3 regions of the Aestuarierythrobacter aquiaggeris genome follow, and region 2 is predicted to be linked to each of the others. Evidence: predicted binding sites of a transcription regulator. Region 2 holds the regulator's gene; each other region holds the start of a gene.

Evidence for each region. Region 2 encodes LexA, which represses DNA repair genes until DNA is damaged. Its sites were predicted from a motif close to GTTCCNCNCTTGTTCT; they were not measured.
Region 1: the regulator LexA is predicted to act here: its motif matches at 1,797-1,812, upstream of recA (recombinase RecA).
Region 3: the regulator LexA is predicted to act here: its motif matches at 1,795-1,810, upstream of WFP06_RS01880 (recA-like protein).

The regions. Positions count from the first base shown of each region.
Region 1 is NZ_JBANRL010000001.1:1,109,370-1,113,587, forward strand. It holds gene WFP06_RS05415 (DUF4139 domain-containing protein) at 1-116, shown strand, start outside; gene WFP06_RS05420 (DUF4139 domain-containing protein) at 126-1,742, shown strand; gene recA (recombinase RecA) at 1,900-2,967, shown strand; gene WFP06_RS05430 (class I SAM-dependent methyltransferase) at 3,194-4,015, shown strand; gene alaS (alanine--tRNA ligase) at 4,080-4,218, shown strand, end outside.
Region 2 is NZ_JBANRL010000001.1:1,333,439-1,337,656, forward strand. It holds gene WFP06_RS06485 (ComEC/Rec2 family competence protein) at 1-1,365, shown strand, start outside; gene lexA (transcriptional repressor LexA) at 1,425-2,117, opposite strand; gene moaC (cyclic pyranopterin monophosphate synthase MoaC) at 2,260-2,733, opposite strand; gene trpC (indole-3-glycerol phosphate synthase TrpC) at 2,730-3,515, opposite strand; gene trpD (anthranilate phosphoribosyltransferase) at 3,512-4,218, opposite strand, start outside.
Region 3 is NZ_JBANRL010000001.1:385,995-390,212, forward strand. It holds gene WFP06_RS01875 (methyl-accepting chemotaxis protein) at 162-1,574, opposite strand; gene WFP06_RS01880 (recA-like protein) at 1,920-2,534, shown strand; gene WFP06_RS01885 (Y-family DNA polymerase) at 2,440-4,041, shown strand; gene WFP06_RS01890 (error-prone DNA polymerase) at 4,059-4,218, shown strand, end outside.

The DNA of each region.
Region 1 (4,218 bases), 220 kb from region 2:
TAGTAAGCGAGGATGTGTTGGGCGAGCAAATCAACGCCGACCGCCGAAAATATACTGTTGCAGTTCCGGCCAATGGCAAGCGCGTGGTGCGGGTTACTTACGAAACACGTTACTAGGCTTCCGCGATGTTGCTGCGTGCGGCCATTCTTGTCACGGTCTTGCTCACCGGTTACGAAGCCGGCGCGCGCGAGGCCGTGCTCGCTTCGGAACCGGTTGCATTGTCGATAACCGTTTACCGCGATCCTGATCGCGGTGCCGATAGCGCAATGAATGTCAGCTGGCCAAAAGGTTTCGCCATGATCAGCGAGACCCGGACCGTTACCTTGCCAGCGGGCGAATCGGCGGTGAGGTTTGAAGGTGTCGCTGAAGGGATGGTCGCCGTCAGCGCGATCGTAACCGGCCTTCCGCAAGGAACCATCGAGAAAAACCGAAACGCAGATTTGCTGTCGCCCGGCGCGCTGGTCGATGGCACACTGGGTAACCGCATCACGGTGACAAGGACCAACCCCGCAACGGGAGCACCAACCTCAGAAAGCGCAATCGTACGCACCCGCGCGGATGGCGGCCTGGTGCTGGAGACGCAGGCAGGTTTTGAAGCGGTTCGCTGTTCCGGGCTGCCTGAAAAGATGACTTTCCACAACGTCCCGGCGGGACTTTCTGCCGAGCCGGTATTCTCGATCAATACGCGTGATGATGCGGGCGGCACATATCAGGTGGTGCTGACTTATTTGGCCTGGGGATTCGACTGGCAGGCGCACTATGTCGCGACGTTGGCAGAAGGGAGCCGGAGTGATGATGTTCGTTTCAACCTGATGTCGTGGCTGACTATCCTCAACGACAATGGCCAGAGTTTCGAGGATGCGGAACTGCTCGCGGTTGCCGGTGCGCTGAGTATCGAGAGCGACTTTCGAGAGCTTGCCGGAGCCCCGGCCCCGTCACCGCTCCGTCTGGTGTGTTATCCGCTGGGAAGTACGGCTGCGGGTACTCCGGTTCCCTATTACCGCACTGATGCTTATGGCTCGCCTGCTCCGCCGCCACCCCCGCCGCCGCCTGCCGCGGTCAGCATGATGGATGCTCAGGAAATTGTTCTGACTGCATCGAGCAGAAAGAGCGGCTTAGCCGTGGTCGCAGCAGAGGAAGATCTTGGCGATCTCAAGCTATACCGCATTCCGGTGCCGGTATCTGTCGCGGCGAAAGGGCTCAAACAGGTCGCATTTCTCGACGAAGATGATGTGAAGGCCAAATACCTTTATACTGCGGGCTGCGACGTCTGGACCAATGACGGGGAGGGCGCCAACCCGCTTGGCATGCTGCTGGCGACGGTAAATGACAAGGAACACGGTCTGGGTGTCGCCATGCCGATGGGCGGAATTACGATCTTCGAACCCGGTCGCTACGGCGATCTACTGGTTGGTGAGGAGCAGCTGCGGGACTATGCGTCCGGACAAGATGTCGAGATCGGCATCGGGCAAAGCACTCAGGTGTTCTCTTCCTGCAACCGGGTAGGCGGGGCAGATCCTGACAACCAAAGCCGAAAATGGTCCAGAATGGCCGGTACTTTTACAAACGCCAATCCAGGTCCGGTTACGGTACGGTTATATCTGGGATCAAGCGACGGCTGGCAAGTGAAGGGCGTGCGTGGTTATCGGCTGAAGGACGGGCAGCATATTTCCGAATTTACGGTTCCCGCAAACTCGACGCGTGAGATTAAGTGGCTGACACGCTCTACGAGAACGGACTAACAGTTTGTAAATGGCAGAAAACTAGGGTTTCCTATAAAATGTAGGAAATTTCTTGTTCCCCCCTTGTTCTATGAGAACAAACACGATACATACTGTTCCACACAATCACACGGGGGCAAGCAAATGCGCGCTCTGGTCAATGGATGGAGACAGTGTCATGGCAGCAAGTCTGAAGCTCGTAGAAGGTAAGGAAAAAAACGTGGACCGTCAGAAGGCTCTCGACGCAGCACTTGCACAGATCGACCGTGCATTCGGTAAAGGTTCGGCCATGAAACTGGGCAGCCGGGAGGCATTGGAGATTGAATCCATTTCCACCGGTTCGCTGGGCTTGGACATTGCACTTGGAATTGGCGGCCTGCCCAAGGGACGTGTGGTGGAAATTTATGGTCCGGAAAGTTCGGGCAAGACCACTCTGGCGCTGCATACAATTGCCGAGGCGCAAAAAGCGGGCGGAACCGCAGCTTTCGTTGATGCTGAACACGCGCTCGACCCGATCTATGCGAAGGCGCTGGGTGTCGATATTGACGAATTGATCGTTTCGCAGCCCGATACTGGCGAGCAAGCGCTCGAGATCGTCGATACGCTGGTGCGTTCCAATGCCATCGATATTCTTGTTATCGATTCGGTTGCAGCACTTGTGCCACGTGCTGAAATCGAAGGCGAGATGGGTGATAGCCATGTAGGTTTGCAGGCCCGGCTCATGTCACAGTCCTTGCGCAAGCTGACCGGTTCGATCTCCCGTTCCAAAACCATGGTCATTTTCATCAATCAATTGCGGATGAAAATCGGTGTGATGTACGGTAATCCTGAAACTACGACCGGAGGCAATGCGCTCAAATTCTATGCTTCTGTCCGCCTCGATATTCGCCGTATCGGCGCGATCAAGGACCGTGACGAAGTTGTCGGCAATGCCACCCGCGTGAAAGTGGTCAAAAACAAGGTAGCGCCGCCGTTCAAGCAGGTCGAATTCGATATAATGTACGGTGAAGGCGTATCGAAGCGCGGCGAAATACTGGATCTGGGCGTCAAAGCCGGGCTGGTCGAAAAGTCGGGCAGCTGGTTTAGCTATGACAGTATCCGTATCGGCCAGGGCCGTGAAAATTCGAAAACCTATCTCAAGGAAAATCCGGAAGTTTGCGACAAGTTGGAAGCTGCTATTCGCAGCCGCACCGACAAGGTCGCCGAGGAACTGCTCGAAGGGCCAAGCGCGAAGCCCGAAGACTGATCCTTATGCGCATGCGGAGTAGATCCGCAGCGGGAAATGTGAAGCCGGCGCCGCGATCTTTTTTAAGATCCCAAGCGCCGGCTTTTCTTCTTTCCCAGCAGTAAAATAATACTGCCAAAAGCTAACCAAGCAATCGGGCGTTAACTTTACAGTGGCAGAAAATTGAATGCATTGCTGGACAAGACAATAGATGTCCCGCAATTTTCGTGAATACTCGGAGTTTGAAATGACGGATAGCAAGGATTGGCAGGGCCAGGTTGGTGAAACCTGGTCACGCGAATGGCGCCGGACAGACCGAAGTTTCAGTGGATTGACCGATCAACTTTTGCGCAGGGCCACGCAAAGCACTATCCGGCATGCTCTGGATGTTGGCTGCGGGGCAGGTGAACTGACATTGGCTCTGGCGCGCAGCAACCCTGACGCAAAGGTTCGCGGTATCGACATCAGCGAAGATCTTATTGAAATAGCCCGTGGACGGTCGGCAAATGCAAACGTTCATTTCGCTGTTATGGATGCGACCGAATGGAATGGCATAAGCTGGCGGCCGGATTTGATAATGTCGCGCCACGGAGTGATGTTTTTCAAGGATCCGGTTCAATCATTTTACCATTTACGCATGTCTGCTTCGGAGAATGCACGGTTGGTGTTTTCATGCTTTCAGCGTCTTGCGGCCAACCCCTGGGTGACCGAGATTGCGCGCCTGCTACCCGAAGGAGCAATCCAGTCCCCGGAACCCGGATATCGCCCCGGTCCTTTTGCATTTGCAAATCGTGACTTCGTTTCCGAAACGCTCCGCAGTGCGGGCTGGCAAAATGTCGAGTTTGAGCCGGTCGAATTCGCCTATATTGCCGGAGCCGGTGAAGATCCCGTCGATGATGCAGTCAATTACCTTCTGCGTATCGGTCCGGGCGCGGCCGCCGCGCGTGAGTTGGGCGACGCGGCGCGTGAAGTGTTCAAGGAAAAGTTACGCCGCTTCCTCGCTTCACGCGCGCGGGATGGTCTGGTCGCTCTGGGCGCATCGGCCTGGATCGTGACGGCACATAATTAGGTGCATGATGACGGCGGGGGATATTCGCCTTGTCGGGGCCACTCGCAGGTCTTAACTGCCGAATATGCAATCCACGAACGAAATACGCCGCTCATTTCTTGATTACTTCGCTGCCAATGGCCACGCGGAGGAGCCGAGTGCACCGCTAGTTCCCTATAACGATCCGACACTGATGTTCGTAAATGCGGGCATGGTGCCGTTCA
Region 2 (4,218 bases):
ATTTCAAATGCCGATGAAGAAGCCATGCGCGATGCCGGGCTTACACACCTGCTTTCCATCAGCGGTTTGCACGTCAGCGCCGTGATCGCCGGCGCATATTATGTGGCCATAACCCTGCTGGCGCTTTGGCCATGGTTGGCGCTGAGGGTGCGGTTGCCGCTTGCTGCGGCGGCCTTCGCGGCATTGGCCGGCATCGGGTACACGCTTCTGACTGGATCGGAGGTACCGACAATCAGAAGCTGCGTCGGAGCTGTCCTGATCCTCATCGCATTGGCGATGGGGCGTGAACCGCTTTCACTGCGAATGGTATCGGTTGCCGCACTGTTTGTGCTGCTTCTGTGGCCGGAAACGCTGGTGGGGCCGAGCTTTCAAATGAGCTTTTCAGCAGTCATCGCGATCATCGCACTTCACAATTCGGAACCTGTCAGGCAATTCCTTGCCCCTCGTGAGGAGCGTTGGATCTCGCGAACCGGGCGGCGGGCGTTTATGTTGCTTGTCACCGGGTTGGTGATCGAAATAGCGTTGATGCCAATCGTCATGTTCCATTTTCATCGGGCCGGGCTTTACGGCGCACTTGCCAACGTAATCGCTATTCCGCTGACAACCTTTGTCTCTATGCCGCTTATCGCGATTGCCCTCACTTTAGACATTGCAGGGATTGGCGCCCCGTTTTGGTGGCTAGCGGGTAAATCGCTCGATCTGATGCTGGCTATTGCCCACTTCACTTCCGCACAACCCGGCGCGGTTAAACTGGCGCCGCATATGGGCACGGGCCTATTTGCGCTGTTTTTGGCGGGATCGCTATGGCTTGCCCTGTGGAGGGGGAAGGGACGACTGTACGGGCTTTTCCCCGTTTTGGCGGGTGCAATCGGGGTATTCAACTTGTCGGCCCCGGATGTGCTGGTGTCGAGTGATGGGCGCCATGTCGGGATCGCAGGGGAAGGGGATATACTGCTGATGCTGCGCGATAGTCGAAGCAGTTATGCCAGCGATAACCTTCAGGAAATGGCAGGTCTTTCGGGCCAGATTATCGCTCTCGATCGCTGGCCTGGGGCGCGGTGCAGCAGAGATTTTTGCACGATCACCATCGTGAGAGAGGGTAAAGCGTGGTCAATTCTGATGGCCAGAAGCAAGGACCTAGTTGAAGAGAGCGCATTGGCCGCTGCTTGCGAGGCATCCGATATCGTGGTTGCAGACCGCTTTCTTCCCCGCAGTTGCCAGCCCAAATGGCTCAAGGCCGATCGCAGGACCCTGGCACAATCGGGCGGATTAGCCCTCTTTCTGGGAAAACAACGCATCGACCGGGTCAGCGACACGCAGGGCCGACACGGTTGGTGGCAACCCTGGGAACCGGGCAAACGCTAATCAAGCCAAAGACTGCCGGCCAGCAGGCCTGACGCGGCCACCGACACAAAACGGTACCTTTAGTGATAGCGGCGGAGCAATCCCGCCAGCTTGCCCTGAACTTCCACTTGCCCGGGTTCGTAAATTTGCGGCGAGTAGGAGGAGTTGGCCGGGTCAAGACAGATTTTGCCACCTTCCTTACGCAGATATTTCAACGTGGCTTCGGTGTTATCGACCAGAGCGACAACGATTTCGCCGTCGCGCGCTGTATCGGTGCGTTTCACCAGCGCGAAATCACCATCGAAAATACCCGCTTCGATCATTGAATCGCCTGAAACTTCCAACGCATAATGCTCACCAGGGCCGAGCAGAGCAGCAGGAACAGGAAGGCTCGTATGATCTTCAAACGCTTCGATCGGGGCCCCCGCCGCAATCCGGCCATGGAGTGGTATCTCGATCACATCATTTGCAGGCTGCGGCCGATTGGCCAACGGCGGCACAATCTTGCGTCCGATCACATCATTTGCTGCAACCGATCCCGCTTGCCCCGCACTCGCATCCTCTGGCTGTTTCAAAACTTCCAGAGCGCGCGCACGGTTGGGTAGCCGCCGGATAAAGCCCCGTTCCTCGAGCGCCGAAATCAGACGGTGCACACCTGATTTTGACTTGAGATCCAGCGCATCCTTCATCTCCTCGAAAGATGGCGAAATGCCCGTTTCTTCAAGCCGTAACTGAATAAAACGGATTAATTCGTGCTGTTTGGCAGTCAGCATAATCGGGTCGCTCCCTGGTTGCCCGCATCAATATCCGCACCCTGACGCAAACAGGTCAGCTAGTGAACGAATGAGGAACAAGTAAGCAACATTTTGAAAAGTGTCAAGCGGACGGGGCACAATGCTGATTATTCTGAGCGAACTAGCCGCTTCTGTGCCAGTCGCCCGATTTGCCGCCGGTTTTATCGCACAGCCGAAGGTTGCCGATCGTCATGGATTTATCGACCGCTTTCACCATGTCGTAAATTGTGAGTAATGCGATCGATGTTGCTGTCAAAGCTTCCATTTCGACGCCTGTTTTGCCGGTCAGCTTCACGGTGGCCGCGACGATAATCCCGCGCTCGTCCGAACGGAAATCGATCACGACAGAATCCAGCGCGAGCGGATGGCACAGGGGTATGAGGCGAGCAGTATCTTTTGCAGCCATGATACCGGCGATACGGGCGGCTGCCAGCACGTCGCCCTTCGGCGCGTCGCCATCGGTAATTGCAGATAGTGCCTTATCGGACATATCGATCCTGCCTTCGGCAACAGCGCTCCGCAATGTCTCGGCCTTGCCGCCGACATCGACCATGCGCGCATTGCCGGAGGCATCGAGGTGGGTGAGCCTGCTCATGATGCCAGCAAAGCGCGGGTTGCGGTTTCGAGATCCTGATGCCGCATCAAACTTTCCCCAACAAGAAAACAGCGGACCCCGGATCCTGACAACCGAAGGAGATCCGCATTGTTCGATATCCCGCTCTCACCGACCAGAATGGTGCCTTCAGGTGCCAGCGATGCAAGTTTTTCCGTAATCGTCAAATCAGTTTCGAATGTCTTCAAATTACGGTTGTTCACGCCGATCAAACGCGTTTCGAGCTTTGCAGCACGTTCCATTTCAGCCGCGTCGTGGACTTCGACAAGAACATCCATTCCAGCTTCTGTTGCAGCGCACTCAATCTCGCGCATTTGGTCATCGTCCAGCGCAGCGACGATAATCAGGATGGCATCCGCACCAATTGCCCTGGATTCGACAACTTGCCATGGGTCCACCATGAAATCTTTCCGCAGAACCGGAAGACTGCAAGCCTTGCGGGCTTCGATCAGATAATCTTCATGCCCTTGAAAGTATTGCGAATCCGTTAGAACCGACAGGCAGGCTGCACCGCCACGCTCATAGCTTGCGGCGTGACCAGCGGGGTCGAAATCCTCCCGGATAAGGCCTTTGGAGGGTGACGCTTGCTTGATCTCGGCGATCAAACCGAAGCCGCTGCGGGATGCGGCGGCAAGCGCAGCGGTGAAGCCGCGCGGTTGCCCCTGCTCACCAGCTTGCTGTTCCAGACCGGCACGCGAAAGCAGCCGTTTCCTGATCGCTACTTCGGAGCGTTTGGTTGCGCAGATTTCTTCGAGTTTGTTCATTTGACCGACTTGATCCAGCAATCGAGAAGAGTGTTGGCGAGCCCCTTGTCCAGCGCTTCGGCAGCCTCTTCGACACCATCGGGCCAGCTTTGCACTTCGCCTGCCACCATCAATGCAGCGGCGGCGTTAAACAGAACGGCATCACGGTACGGACCCGGTGCACCCATGAGCAAAGCGCGCAGTGCGGCCGCATTATGGGCGGCATCGCCGCCACGGATCGCTTCGACCGGTGCGCGTTGCAGCCCGGCCTCAGCTGCATCCATGCGCTTCATTTCGAAATCGTTGCCACTGACGTCTGCCATTTCGTTTCCGCCGGCGAGACTAAGTTCGTCCAGACCTTCATCACCCGATACGATCAGGGTGTGTCCCGTGCCGAGCTGTGCCATTGCGCCGGCATATATGGGCACATAAGCTGGCCTCGCTATGCCGATCAGCTGGTTGCTGACACGAGCCGGGTTCGAAAGTGGACCCATCAGATTGAAAATTGTCCGTTTGCCGATTTTTTGCCTGATCGGCTGGATCCTGCCCATTGCCGGATGGTGGTTTTTTGCAAACAGAAAACAAATGCCGAGATCACCCAACGTATCCTCCGCAGTTCGTCCTGCCGCATCCATATCCAGCCCGAGCGCCTCCAGCGTATCCGCCGCACCCGCCTTCGATGATGCTGCACGATTGCCGTGTTTTGCCACGGGCACGCCGCAAG
Region 3 (4,218 bases), 950 kb from region 2:
CGCCGCATGGCAGGCCGCGGCCATGCAGGTAGGCCAGATAAAGCGTTCGTGAATAGAACTTTGCGCCCGGCGCGATACAAGCCTCGGCGCGCAGGTCGGGCGCGCGCTGCACCCCGGTCAATCATTGCCGCCGGAAGCGGATCCGGCCAAAGCCGTTACGATTACAGAGCGTAGGCAATCTCGAGATCGCCCCAACGCCGGCCGCCGAAATACAGCGGCACAAAGATGTTGCGTATCACGACATAATTCGTTCCATCACCCTCGTGCCGATAGACAACGGTGTGGAATTCACTGGTGCTGGCTTTGGCGACTTTGTCCGTTTCGCCCAGGATGATGCGGCCATTGCGGCAATATTTCGTATCATGCACAACATCGCCGGTCGGCTGACGCGACATTTCCGTCCAGTGGGTGGGTAAAAATCCGTTGATATCGGTGCAGATTGCACCGTGATGGCGCGGGTCCAGCGCTTTGACGCGGTCATATTCGGGGCGCCAGTTCGCATCTGCCCAATTCGACAGTTTCGTTCTGTATCGCCGGGGATTGGACCCTTCGATCAGCCGGTAATCATGGTCAAACAGCATATCCAGGGACAGGTCGCCGCGCTGGATTGCGGCTTCGGTGAGCTGCGTGATGTGATCGCGCTCCTTCAACGCCAGGTTTACGAAACTGGTGTCTTCCGGCGATGCCCCGCTTGAAATCAAAGCGCTGAACATATCGTTGGACATTTTTTCCATGGCGTTGATTTTGTTGCGTGTATCGCTGAGCAAAGCCTCGTTCCCGCGCACATCACCCGCAAAATCCGACAGGTCATGGCGCAGTTTCTTGCCGGTCTGATGGTTCTGCGATGAACTGAGGGAAATTTCCTCGCTTTGTGCATCCAGCTTGTCGAACGAGGAGATTGCAAATTCGAGTGTCTGGGTGATTTGCTGGAAATCGCTTTCTGCGGTTTTGCTTTGTTTTACGCCGTCGCTCACCTGCTCGACGATGCTTTCGGCTTCGCTGAACAGGCTTTCGATGGCGCGGTTGATTTCCTTGGTCGCGGTTTGGGTATCATGCGCCAGCGTTTTAACCTCGTCGGCGACAACCGCAAAGGTGCGCCCCGCATCACCCGCACGGTGCGCTTCGATTGCGGCGTTCAGTGCAAGCATGTTGGTGGTCTTGGCGATGTTGTCGATTGAAGATGACACCGTCCGCACCTGTTCCATCACCACGGCGAAGTTGGTTACGTGATTGCCCAGCTGGGTGACGAGATCGGTAACCGAGCGGAAGCGTCCGATCGCTGTATCGACCTGTTGCGCGCCTGAAACCAGTTGCTCGCGCGCGCGGGCAGAAAACTGCTTGGCTTCGCCCGTCGCATCGGCAATTTTCTGCTGATCCTGTTCGAGGTTGAGAACGACCTGTTCCAACCGTTCGAGAATCGTCAGTTGCGATGACATTTTGCTGGTTACGGTCAGAATATGTCCGCTGGCATCGGTGCATCCCACGGCGAGATGTCCACAAGAGGCAGCGGTGTTTTCTTCGATTCCCGGCCGCGATCCCGCCACGAAAGCTGATTGATCCACCTGTGCGTTCATCGCGTCGTTTACCCCTCTACGCCGCGCAAACGGCAACAATTTTCATCAATTGCGGGGTATAGGTTTGTAGTTAACAAGTTCTGAAATCCGCCCGCTTGCACGTGTTTGCCCAAGAATGCGCGCAGCCCGGCCCCGGCTCCGGCTCCGGCCCCGGCGCACACCAGGCAGAGGCGAGGGTGCACCGGGCAAAGCGGGAATGCGTTGCGGGAAGGAAAAAAATAGAACATAAGAAGAACAGGTGATTCTCTTATGGTCGATATTCTGTGCCGATTTCCTTCTGTCCTTTTATCCCCGCCGCGCGTTCCGGCAAGTGGATTCGTGCCTTCCGGGCCGACACTTCAGGAGGTGTTTACCGCGCCTGGCGATGCGGCGGGAATTGGTTTGGCGCTGTCACAATTGAATGTGCGCAATACGGCCTGCGATTCTGCTCCGCTGTTGTGGGTGCAGGACAGGAAGTCGATCCGCGAGATGGGGCGGATGTTCCTGCATGGACTGCCGGCTGCTGCGGGCCGCGATATTGTCCATGTCGCGGCGCAGGACGGGCGCGAGGCATTGTGGGCCATGGCGGAAGGGCTGAAATGCCCCTCGCTCGGTGCGGTAATCGGCGAGATACACGGCGACCCGCGCGCGCTCGATTTCACCGCCACGCGGCGGCTGGCGGTCGCGGCGGAGCGATATGGCGTGCCTGCTTTTCTGCTGCGGGTGAGCGGCAATCCCGATCTCAGCGGTGCGCGGCGGCGCTGGCGGGCGGCAAGCCGCCCCTCGCTGCCCCATCCGCACGACGAGAATGCGCCGGGTATGCCCGTCTGGTCGCTCGACCTGTTCCGCGCGCGCGATATGCCGCCGCATATTTGGGAGGCGAGCTATGACCAGGCAGCCCTCCGGGCGGAGAATCGTCTCGACATGGTTTCCCCGGCTGGCACTGGACCGGTGGAGGAAGATCAACGCCGGTTCGGCTGATCACCCCGCTGACAGCACCCCGCTCGCGCTCGTTTCGGAAGGCGCGCATGGCACGGTTATAGATGCGGTAAATGCCGCCGCGCGCGAAGCCGGTGCCAAACCGCGGCAGCGGCTGACCGATGCCCGCGCGATCTATCCGCTGCTGGAAGTTCACCAGTCAGACCATGATGGCGATGCTGTTCTGCTGGAGCGTTTGACACACTGGGCGCATCGCTGGAGCCCGTGGACCGCCATCGATGGAACAGACGGCCTGCTGCTCGACACCACCGGAGCGGCGCATTGTTTCGGCGGGGAGGCAGCGATGCTGGCCGATATGCACGCCCGCTATGCTGCGCTGGGTTTTGCCAGCCGCACCGCCATTGCACCAACTGTTGGCGGCGCCTGGGCGCTGGCACGCTTTGCCAAAGACGGGACCAATGTGGACGAACAGGGGCTTCGTACCGCGCTTGCCCCTTTGCCGGTGCAGGCCCTGAGGATCGATGCCGATACCGCGCTTTTGCTGCGCCGCGTGGGTCTGAAAACCATCGGCGCGCTGGCGGATATTCCCACGCTGGCGCTGGCCCGCCGGTTTCGCTCGCCCAGTTCTGGCAGGAGCCTTGCCAGAAGCTTCGCCAGACGCAAGGCGAATGTGCCGGCCAGCCCGCTCCACCGCTTGCAACAGGCGCTGGGGCAGATTGCCGAACCGGTTGAGCCATTGGCCCCGCGCACGCTGTATCGCGCAAGCTCGCGCGTGGCCGAACCCATCCGCCATGTCGCGGTGCTTCAGCCGGTACTGGCCGACCTTGCGCGCGATTTGTGTGATCAGCTTTTCGCGCGTCAACAGGGGCTGCGCGCGGCGCGGTTCGAAGCGTTCAGGGTCGATGGGATGATCCAGGCGCTCCACGCCCAAACCGCCGCGCCGGTGCGCGCGCCGGATCACATTGTGCGTCTGTTTGCCGAAGAACTGGGAAAGTTGGAGGCAGGCTTCGGCTTTGATGCTTTTGCGCTCACCGCCTTCCATCACGAAGATATGGCCGCGCGGCAGGCCGGGCTGGATGAAGAAGTGGTGGAAGGCACCGCGCTGCCCGAACTGATTGACCGGCTGTGCGCAAGGATCGGCGCAAACCGTGTGCTGCGCCCCGTCCCCTATGCCAGCCATATGCCCGAACGCTCGGTCGGTTGGCGGCCCGCCTTGCAGGGAGAGCTGGCGCTTGCCGACGCAGGCCCGCCAGCCGAACGCCCGCTCCGCCTGTTCGACCGGCCCGAACCCGTCACCGTGATCTACGCCACGCCGGAAGGCCCGCCGCGCCGGTTCCGCTGGCGGCGCGTGCTGCATGATGTGGTGAAGGTGGAAGGGCCCGAACGCATTGCGCCGGAATGGTGGCGCGAACGATCCACCGCGCGGCTGCGCGACTATTACAAGGTGGAGGACGAGACCGGACGGCGGTTCTGGATATATCGCGGCGGGGTGGCGGGTGATGGCCGGGGCGGCGCGCCGCAATGGTTCATGCATGGTTTGTTTGTGTGATGGGCCGGTTGGCATAGATGCCCGAAGCCCCGCTCACCCCTGCCAGGCGCGAACTTGCGCCCAAAGGCCCGATCACGCGCCGCGCACCCGCCGATTATGTCGAGTTGGGTGTGATGAGCTGTTTTTCTTTCCTGCGCGGCGCGTCGGATGCGGTGGATCTGGTCGAGACTGCCTATA